DNA from 3 places in the Kitasatospora sp. NPDC036993 genome. Region 3 is predicted to be linked to each of the others. Evidence: predicted binding sites of a transcription regulator. Region 3 holds the regulator's gene; each other region holds the start of a gene.
What was found. The regulator HrcA, encoded in region 3, represses chaperone genes, less so after heat shock. The targets are predictions, from matches to a motif close to TTNGCACTCNGNNNNNCNGAGTGCNAA.

Region 1 (3,273 bases), on a different contig from region 3:
GAGCCGCGGGAGACCGCCGTCGCCAAGGCCCGGCTGGTCTTCCGGGACCCGTTGGACCAGCAGTCCGCGGACGACACCGACGCCGGCTGGGGCGACCGCCCCGGGGCCGGGGAGAGCGGTGGGCGGGGGCTGGACTGGTACCTGAGCCAGCGCCCGCCGCACCACGGCGGGTGAGGGATCGGGGACAGGGGGATCGGTGCCGGGGGAACCGGTGACGGGGGCGAGCGGAGCCTGCCGGTCAGCGCAGCGGTGACGCCAGCGCGTCGCGGATCTCGGTCAGCAGTTGGACCTCCTTGGCCTCGGCCTCCAACGCCTTCTCGGCATCGGACTTGCGGTGGGCCGCCAGCCTGTTCATGGGCACGATCAGGACGAAGTAGACGACGGCCGCGACGATCAGGAACTGGAGCGCGGCGCTGAGCACCGAGCCCCACAGGATGAGGATTCCGGACGTGACCTCACCGGTCGTGCTCACCTCGCAGGGCCCCTTGAGGCAGGAACTGTAGGACGCGAGGTCCTTGGACCCGAACACGCCGACGATCGGATTGATCACGCCCTTGACGAAGGCGTTGACGATGGTGGTGAAGGCCGCGCCGATGACCACGGCCACGGCGAGTTCGACGACGTTTCCACGCAGCAGGAATTCCTTGAAGCCCTTCATGCCGCCTCGAACGACGAAGTCGATTCCTGGTCACGGGTGATCTTCCGCAGGGCCGGACTGACAACCCGTCCGGCCCAGCGCGCCGCCCGGCGGCGGCAGCCCGGCCCGCGCGGGCCCCAGCGCCAGCGCCGCCGCCACCGCGAGCAGCACCAGCACGGGCACCCCGGCCCGTCGGCGCGCCGCGCTGCGCCAGCGGTGCCACCCGCCGCACCCGCGCCGGATCGGCGGGAAGCTCGGCAGCTCCTGCCGGGGTGGCACCGTCGGCGCGGGCAGGGGGAGGGAGAAGCTCACGGTCGTCATCGACGCACCTCCGGAGTGTCGGCGAACCGGCCCCTCGCGGACCGGACGATCCACACGATGGGCGTTCCCGGCGAACTCCGTGAGCTCTTTCCCCAGGCCTGTGGAAAACCCCGCCCCTGTGGATAACTTCGTACACCCGCACGAGTGGGTCGGGCCTGTCCGAGTTGACGAGCCACCCACGGGCATGCGGAAAGGCCCGCCGTCCCCGCGTGGGAGCGGGGTCGACGGGCCTTCCGGGGTGCTGCGGGGCGTCCGGGCCGAGGAGGCCCGGTGCCGGTGTCAGCCCGCGGCCGGAGCCGGGCTGGACGAGGCCGAGGAGCCGGAGCCCGACGACGACGACGAGGGAGTGGACGGGGTGGACGACGCCGAGGGGGTCGACGACGACCCGGCACCCACCGTGCTGCTGGAGGAGGAGCGGCTGTCGGTCCGGTAGAAACCCGAACCCTTGAACACGACGCCCACGGCCGAGAAGACCTTGCGGAGCCGTCCCTGGCAGTCGGGGCACGTGGTCAGTGCCTCGTCGGTGAACTTCTGCACCGCCTCCAGGCCGTTGCCGCACTCGGTGCACTGGTACTGGTACGTGGGCACTTGTCTTCCTCCTGGCACTCTCGCCTGATGAGTGCTAACGATGGTCAATGATGCGGCATTCCGCGGGATCAGTCCAGCGACTCCGGTGTGAGATGGGCCGGGACCGGCCACGGGACCGCCGCCGGCTCAGCGCTCGGCCGCGCCCACCAGCCGTGCGGCACCGCCGTGCTCCGCCGTGGCGGCGACCCGGTCGGCAGCGGCGCCGACGGCAGTACCGGCAGCGGTGCCGGTCCCGGAGGCTCCGGTCCCCGGCGCCACCAGCAGGTGCCGCAGCGAGGCCAGCGCGATCAGCCCCAGCCCGGCCCCGGTCACCGGCACCAGGAACCCGGTCGAGGGCCCGTGCCCGTCGATCAGCTGCCCCGCAGCCATCGAGCCGACCGCGAGCCCCAGCCCGATGGCGCCGGTCAGCCAGGTGAAGGCCTCGGTCTTGGCCCCGTCCGCGACCAGCGTCTCGACCAGGGTGTAGCCGCTGATCAGGGTCGGTGCGATGGCCAGCCCGCAGACCAGCCCGGCGACGGTCAGCGAGACCAGGTCGGGCATCGCCCACAGCGCCGAGCAGCCCAGCACCAGCAGCGCGTAGCTGATCAGCATCCGTTGCTGCACCGGCCGCCGCCAGGCGATCACGCCGTACAGCACGCCGGCCAGCATCGAGCCGCCGGCGAAGATCCCGTACACCGTGCCGCCGGCGTCGTGCCGGCCGACCGAGTCGGCGAAGGCGTTCACCGACACCTGCATGCCGCCGAACACCGCGCCGACGCCGAGGAAGGCCCCGGCCAGCAGCCGGACGCCGGGGGAGGCGAGCGCCGAGGCGCGCCTGACGCCGGGCCGCGGCACGATCCGGGCCGGGGCGGTGCGCCGCTGGGCGGCGAAGGCCAGGCCGCCCACCAGGGTCAGCGAGGCCTCGGTGACCAGGGCGGTGGCCGGGTTGGCGACGGCGGCGATGCCGGAGGCCAGGATCGGGCCGATCACGAAGGTGAACTCGTCCGTCACGGACTCGAAGGCGAAGGCGGTGCTCACCCGGGCCGCCGAGGCGTCGGAGGCGCCGTCCGCGGCGAACCCGGCGACCCAGCGGGCCCGGACCATCGCGCCGATCTGCGGCACGCTCGCACCGGCCGGGACGGCGGCCAGGAACAGGCTCCAGGCCGGCGCGTGGCCGAGCGCGAGCGCGATCAGCGCGCCGACCGAGACCGCGTGCACCAGGACGGTCGGGACGAGCACCGAGGCCTGGCCGTACCGGTCGGCCAGCCGCCCGGTCTGCGGCCCGACCAGGGCCTGGGCGACGGCGGCGACCGCGGTGACCGTACCGGCGGTGCCGTACGAACCGTGGGTCTGGGTGACGAGCAGCAGGATGCCCATGCTGAGCATCGCGTAAGGCAGTCGCGCGACGAGGGCGGGGGACAGGAACGTCCAGGCCCCGGGGGTGCGCAGCAGCTCGCCGTACCCGACACGGGCGGGGGCGGGAGCTGCGGTGGTGGCCGCGGGATCCGCGGCGGTGTCGACCGTTCGGCGCGCCGTCACGGTCGGTCCTTCCTGCTGCCTGGTAGCGCGGCAGGGCATGGTGTGGCCCCGACGGCGCCGAGAGTCGTCCTCTCGCGCGTCGACCGGGGTAGATACCGGGTCGGCCCGGCGTGGTGGCCGGGGGCCGGACCGCGGCCGCCGAGCGGTCGCGCCAACTCTGCGTCAGGCAGATGCTGGGTGTGGTCTAGCGGTAGTCATACGGCGTGTTC
Region 2 (3,273 bases), on a different contig from region 3:
AACGCCGCGTGGGCGGCCCCCCGAAGGGGACCGCCCACGCGGACGGGGAACCAGCCGATCCGATCGAAGCGATCAGGATCAGAAGTCCATGTCACCGCCCGGCATGCCGCCGCCGGCGGCCGCGGCGGCCTTCTCCGGCTTGTCGGCGATGACGGCCTCGGTGGTGAGGAACAGCGCCGCGATGGAGGCGGCGTTCTGCAGCGCGGAGCGGGTGACCTTGGCCGGGTCGATGATGCCCGCGGCGACCAGGTCGACGTACTCGTTGGTGGCGGCGTTCAGACCGTGACCGGCGGGGAGGTTGCGCACCTTCTCCACCACGACGCCACCCTCCAGGCCGGCGTTGGTCGCGATCTGCTTGATCGGGGCCTCCAGCGCGACCTTGACGATGTTGGCACCGGTGGCCTCGTCGCCGTCCAGCTCCAGCTTGTCGAAGGCGACACCGGCCTGCAGCAGCGCGACGCCACCACCGGCGACGATGCCCTCCTCGACGGCGGCCTTGGCGTTGCGGACGGCGTCCTCGATGCGGTGCTTGCGCTCCTTGAGCTCCACCTCGGTGGCCGCGCCGGCCTTGATGACGGCCACGCCGCCGGCCAGCTTGGCGAGGCGCTCCTGGAGCTTCTCGCGGTCGTAGTCCGAGTCGCTGTTCTCGATCTCGGCACGGATCTGGTTCACGCGACCCTGGACCTGGTCGGCGTCACCGGCACCATCGATGATGGTGGTCTCGTCCTTGGTGATGACCACCTTGCGGGCGCGGCCCAGCAGGTCGATGCCGGCGTTCTCCAGCTTGAGGCCGACCTCCTCGGAGATCACGGTGCCACCGGTGAGGATGGCGATGTCGCCGAGCATGGCCTTGCGGCGGTCGCCGAAGCCCGGGGCCTTGACGGCGACGGACTTGAAGGTGCCGCGGATCTTGTTCACGACCAGGGTCGACAGGGCCTCGCCCTCGACGTCCTCGGCGATGATGACCAGCGACTTGCCGCCCTGCATGACCTTCTCCAGCAGCGGCAGCAGGTCCTTGACCGAGCTGATCTTGGAGTTGGCGATGAGGATGTAGGCGTCCTCGAAGCTCGTCTCCATGCGCTCCAGGTCGGTGGCGAAGTAGGCCGAGATGTAGCCCTTGTCGAAGCGCATGCCCTCGGTGAGCTCGAGCTCCAGACCGAAGGTGTTGCTCTCCTCGACGGTGATGACGCCTTCCTTGCCGACCTTGTCCATGGCCTCGGCGATCAGCTCGCCGATCTGGGTGTCAGCGGCGGAGATGGAGGCGGTGGAGGCGATCTGCTCCTTGGTCTCCACGTCCTTGGCCTGGGCCAGCAGCTGGTCCGAGACGGCGATGACGGCCTTCTCGATGCCGCGCTTCAGGGCCATCGGGTTGGCGCCGGCGGCGACGTTGCGCAGACCCTCGCGAACCAGGGCCTGGGCGAGCACGGTGGCGGTGGTGGTGCCGTCACCCGCGACGTCGTCCGTCTTCTTGGCGACCTCCTTGACGAGCTCCGCACCGATCTTCTCGTACGGGTCCTCGAGCTCGATCTCCTTGGCGATGGAGACACCGTCGTTGGTGATCGTGGGGGCGCCCCACTTCTTCTCCAGCACGACGTTGCGGCCCTTGGGGCCGAGCGTGACCTTCACGGCGTCGGCGAGCTGGTTCATGCCACGCTCAAGGCCGCGGCGAGCTTCCTCATCAAAGGCGATGATCTTGGCCATCTGAAGTGGTCCTCCGGGACACGGTCGACTGCTCGGACCAAGGGGTGCCCGCGACGGACGGCCCTGGTGTGCGGGGGTCCATTCCCCTACCGCTCCCGGGGGCCTCACCGACCCGGTCCGCTGTCACTCTCACGCTGTGAGTGCTAACGCCAATGATTAGCACTCAGGGTGGTCGAGTGCAAGCCCCGGCGATGATCCGCGAGCCGCCGACGGGACCGTCCTGGAACGCCGACGGGCCCGTACGACACGCGTCGCACGGGCCCGTCGAGAAGCGAGTGGTCACCAGCCGTAGGGCCGCGCCGAGCTCCTGGGGTCGGAAGGGGTCATTCCGCCGCGGCGCGAACCATGTCCGCCTGCGGGCCCTTCTGTCCCTGGGAGATCTCGAACTCGACCCGCTGGCCCTCCTCGAGGGTGCGGTAGCCGTCCATCTGGATCGCGCTGTAGTGGACGAAGACGTCCGCACCACCGTCGACCGCGATGAAGCCGTAGCCCTTCTCCGCGTTGAACCACTTGACGGTGCCCTGAGCCATTCCGAACTCCCCTAGTGCTGTGCTGGCCCTTCACGCGCCCGCAGGTAGCGGGCCCGGGTTGGTTTGAAGGCCGGCCCGGGGAACCCCCCCTGGGCACAGCCGTGCACGCCGCAACCCTCCGCACGGGACACCGAACGGCCTCCGGTGAGCGGGTGATTGCGTCGACCGCCGCTGAATGTATCCGGATCGACGCCCTCTGCAACAGGGCCAGCCACCGGTAATTCCGCCAAGGCGACAGGGGACAGGACGGGTTGAATCGGAATAATCTCCGCATTCCACGCCGGACATAGCGGACGAATTACTCAAATGCCTGCGGGAATTCTGACATCCGCCTGACATGTTTTACGGTCCGTGCCCAGCAGCCGGACTCCCCGGGCCGAGCACTGCGGGGGCCGAAAGGGAAACCCTGTTCCCAGCCGAGCCACACTCTACTCCGACTCGAACCGGAAATATTCCCGCGGGAATGCAAGCGGTCGCCCGCGCGTACGGAGAACGGAATTCCGTACGCGCGGGCGACCGCGGGTGCTCGCGCCGGCTCAGCAGCCGCCGGCCACCGCCGGGATGATCGAGACGCCGGCGCCGTCCTTGATCTCGGTCGCCAGGCCCTCGGCGAAACGCACGTCGTCGTCGTTCACGTAGACGTTCACGAAGCGGCGGAGCTTGCCGGTGTCGTCCAGGATGCGGGCCGAGATGCCCGCGTGGTTCTTCTCCAGGTCGGCGATGACCTCGGCCAGGGTGGCACCCTCGGCGGTCACCTCGGCGGCGCCGCCGGTGTAGGTGCGCAGGATGGTGGGGATGCGGACGTTGGCGCTCATGACTCTCCTTGCGGGGGTGGGGCCTGACGGGTGGTTCAGAGGGACGCGAGGCCGGCGGCGCGGAAGGAGTCCAGCGTCGGGCGGATGACGGCGGTCATCCCGGCGTCGGAGACGGCGTCCAGGGTCTTCAGGCCGTCACCGGTGTTGATCGCGACGGTCTCCTTGGCCGGGTCCAGCTGCCCGGTCTCGACCAGCTTCTTCAGCACGCCGACGGTCACCCCGCCCGC
Region 3 (3,273 bases):
CATCGGGATGGTGACGGTGCAGTGCAGGTCGTCCCCGCGCCGCTGGAAGATGTTGTGGCTGGTCTCGGCGATCTCGACGTACAGGTCGCCGGCCGGGCCGCCGCCGGGGCCGACCTCGCCCTCGCCGGCCAGCTGGATCCTGGTGCCGTTGTCGACACCGGCCGGGATCTTGACGGTCAGGGTGCGGCGGGCGCGCACCCGGCCGTCGCCGGCGCACTCCGGGCAGGGGGTCGGCACGACGGTGCCGAAGCCCTGGCACTGCGGGCAGGGGCGGGAGGTCATGACCTGGCCCAGGAAGGACCGGGTGACCTGGGAGACCTCGCCCTTGCCCCGGCACATGTCACAGGTCTGCGCCGAGGTGCCGGGGGCCGCGCCCTCGCCACTGCAGGTGGTGCAGGTGACGGCGGTGTCGACCTGGAGTTCCTTGGTGGTGCCGAAGGCGGCCTCCTCCAGGGTGATCTCCAGCCGGATCATGGCGTCCTGGCCCCGGCGGGTGCGCGAGCGCGGGCCGCGCTGGCCCGCCGCGGCGCCGAAGAAGGCGTCCATGATGTCGGAGAAGCCGAATCCCGCCGCGCCGGCGCCGAAGCCGCCCGCGCCACCGCCGCCCGGGGACAGCGGGTCCCCGCCGAGGTCGTAGACCTGACGCTTCTGCGGGTCGGAGAGCACCTCGTAGGCGGCGTTGATCTCCTTGAACCGCTCCTGCGTCTTCGGGTCCGGGTTGACGTCCGGGTGCAGTTCGCGTGCCAGGCGCCGGAACGCCTTCTTGATCTCGTCCTGCCCCGCATCCCGTCGGACGCCGAGTACCGCGTAGTAGTCCGTGGCCACCAAATGCTCCGCTTGTTCCGCCTGTAGTAGTGCTGCGACTGGTCGCCATCGCCGGATTTCCGGCGATGGCCTCTGCTAGGACTCGGCCAGGATCTGGCCCACGTACCGCGCCACCGCTCGCACCGCCCCCATTGTGCCCGGATAGTCCATCCGGGTCGGACCGATCACACCCAGTTTGGCCACGCTCTCGTCGCCCGAACCGTAGCCGACCGAAACCACCGAGGTGGAATTCAGCCCCTCGTAGGCGTTCTCCCGCCCGATCCGGACCGTCATCGCGGCGTCCCCGGTCTCACCCAGGAGGCGGAGCAGGATGACCTGCTCCTCCAGTGCCTCCAGCACCGGCTGGATGGTGAGCGGGAAGTCGTGCCCGAAGCGGGTCAGGTTGGCCGTGCCGGCCAGCATGATCCGCTCCTCGTTATGTTCGGCGAGCGTCTCGAACAGGGTCGCCAGGACGGTGCTGACGGTCGGCCGGTCGGCCTGGTCGAACAGCGCCGGCAGTTCCTCCAGCATCCCGGGGACCTCCGGGAGCCGCCGGCCGGCGGCTCTCGCGTTGATCCGGGTCCGCAGGTCCGACAGCACCGTCTCGCCGACCGAGCCGGGGCAGTCGACCATCCGCTGCTCGACCCGGCCGGTGTTGGTGATCAGCACCAGCATCACCTTGGCCGGGGCCAGCGCCACCAGCTCGATGTGCCGGACGGTGGAGCGGGTCAGCGAGGGGTACTGCACCACCGCGACCTGCCGGGTGAGCTGCGCGAGCAGCCGCACCGTGCGGGCGACCACGTCGTCCAGGTCGACGGCGCCGTCCAGGAAGTGCCGGATGGCCCGGCGCTCGGGGGCGCTCATGGGTTTGATCTCGGCGAGCTTGTCGACGAAGAGGCGGTACCCCTTGTCGGTGGGGATGCGGCCGGCGCTGGTGTGCGGCTGGTGGATGTAACCCTCCTCCTCCAGCGCCGCCATGTCGTTGCGGACGGTCGCCGGCGAGACCCCGAGGTTGTGCCGTTCCACCAGGGCCTTGGAGCCGACCGGCTCCTCGGTGCCCACGTAGTCCTGCACGATCGCGCGGAGCACGGCGAGCTTGCGTTCGTCCAGCTGGCGGACCTCACCGGCCATGGGGCGCGCACCTCCGTCTTCGCACGTTGTCCGTCTGTGTCCCTTGCCGCCGCGGGCCGCTTCCCGAGACCCCGGCCTGGCACTCTGAACACGCGAGTGCCAGAACCGTACCTGCCAGTGTAAGGCCCGGGCCCTACGGCAGGAACGGTCCGGCCGGGGTGATCCTCCCCGCAGTTCCAGCCACGGCCCGCGGGGCCCCCGCGGTTCGATCCTCCCGGCGCCGGGGTGGTGCCCGGAGGCCGTCCGGGTGGCAGCATCGAAAGCGACGGCGAACGGAGGAGCAAGCGATGTCGAGCTCGGGCCAGCACACCCGATTCGCGCCCGACCGCGGCCTGACCGGCCGCATGGTCGCGACGATGTTCGTGATCGGGCTGCTGTACGTCGGTTTCACCGGCCTGCTGATCGCGCTGCTGCGCGGCGCGTGGCCACTGATCGTCCTGATCTCCGGCGGGCTGTTCGTGGCCCAGTTCTGGTTCAGCGACAAGATCACCGAACGGGCGATGGGAGCCCGCCAGGTGTCCCCCGAACAGTTCCCCCAGCTGCACGGCACGGTCGACCGGCTGTGCGCGCTGGCCGACATGCCCAAACCCCGGGTCGCGGTCGCCGACAACGACATGCCGAACGCCTTCGCCACCGGCCGCAACCCGCAGAACGCCGTGGTCTGCGTGACCACCGGGCTGCTGCGCCGGCTGGAGCCGGAGGAACTGGAGGGCGTCCTCGCCCACGAGCTGTCGCACGTCGCCCACCGGGACGTCGCGGTGATGACGATCGCGGGCTTCCTCGGCGTGCTCGCCGGGGCGATGACCCGGATCGCCGTGTACGGCGGGTTCATGGGCGGCGGGCGCAACAACAACGACCAGAACGCGGCCGTCGTGGCGCTGGTCATCCCGCTGGTGTCGATGGTCGTCTACGCCGTCAGCTTCCTGCTCACCAGGCTGCTGTCCCGCTACCGCGAGCTGGCCGCCGACCGGGCCGCCGCCCAGCTCACCGGCCGGCCCAGCGCGCTGGCCTCGGCGCTCACCAAGGTCACCGGGCAGATCGCGGCCATCCCCAGCAAGGACCTGCGCCAGGCCCAGCCGTACAACGCCTTCTACTTCGCCCCCGCGCTGAGCGCCCGGGAGACCGCCTCGCAGTTGCTGTCCACCCATCCGAGCCTGGAGAAGCGGCTGGAGCAGCTGGCGCGGATCTCCGAGCAGCTCGGCCGCTGAAGCCCCGAACCCGAGAGGACCGCCGTGGGAATCCTGGACACCCTGTTCGGCCGCACCAAGCCCGTCAAACCCGACCTCGACCAGCTGTTCGGCGTGCCGTCCGCCGCGCTCACCCTGGAGGCCGGGGCCG

Region 1: ACZ7C5_RS33710 (FmdB family zinc ribbon protein) is a predicted target of HrcA. The motif match lies at 1,558-1,584, and genes of this name have one in related genera.
Region 2: groL (chaperonin GroEL) is a predicted target of HrcA. The motif match lies at 1,858-1,884, and genes of this name have one in related genera.

Annotation. Positions count from the first base shown of each region.
Region 1 is NZ_JBVJRP010000022.1:94,579-97,851, reverse strand. It holds gene ACZ7C5_RS33725 (hypothetical protein) at 1-174, shown strand, start outside; gene mscL (large conductance mechanosensitive channel protein MscL) at 239-658, opposite strand; gene ACZ7C5_RS33715 (hypothetical protein) at 689-958, opposite strand; gene ACZ7C5_RS33710 (FmdB family zinc ribbon protein) at 1,238-1,546, opposite strand; gene ACZ7C5_RS33705 (MFS transporter) at 1,673-3,064, opposite strand.
Region 2 is NZ_JBVJRP010000013.1:152,185-155,457, forward strand. It holds gene groL (chaperonin GroEL) at 79-1,701, opposite strand; gene ACZ7C5_RS26975 (cold-shock protein) at 2,025-2,231, opposite strand; gene ACZ7C5_RS26980 (MoaD/ThiS family protein) at 2,768-3,046, opposite strand; gene thrC (threonine synthase) at 3,082-3,273, opposite strand, start outside.
Region 3 is NZ_JBVJRP010000009.1:281,887-285,159, forward strand. It holds gene dnaJ (molecular chaperone DnaJ) at 1-825, opposite strand, end outside; gene hrcA (heat-inducible transcriptional repressor HrcA) at 901-1,935, opposite strand; gene htpX (zinc metalloprotease HtpX) at 2,223-3,143, shown strand; gene pspAB (PspA-associated protein PspAB) at 3,168-3,273, shown strand, end outside.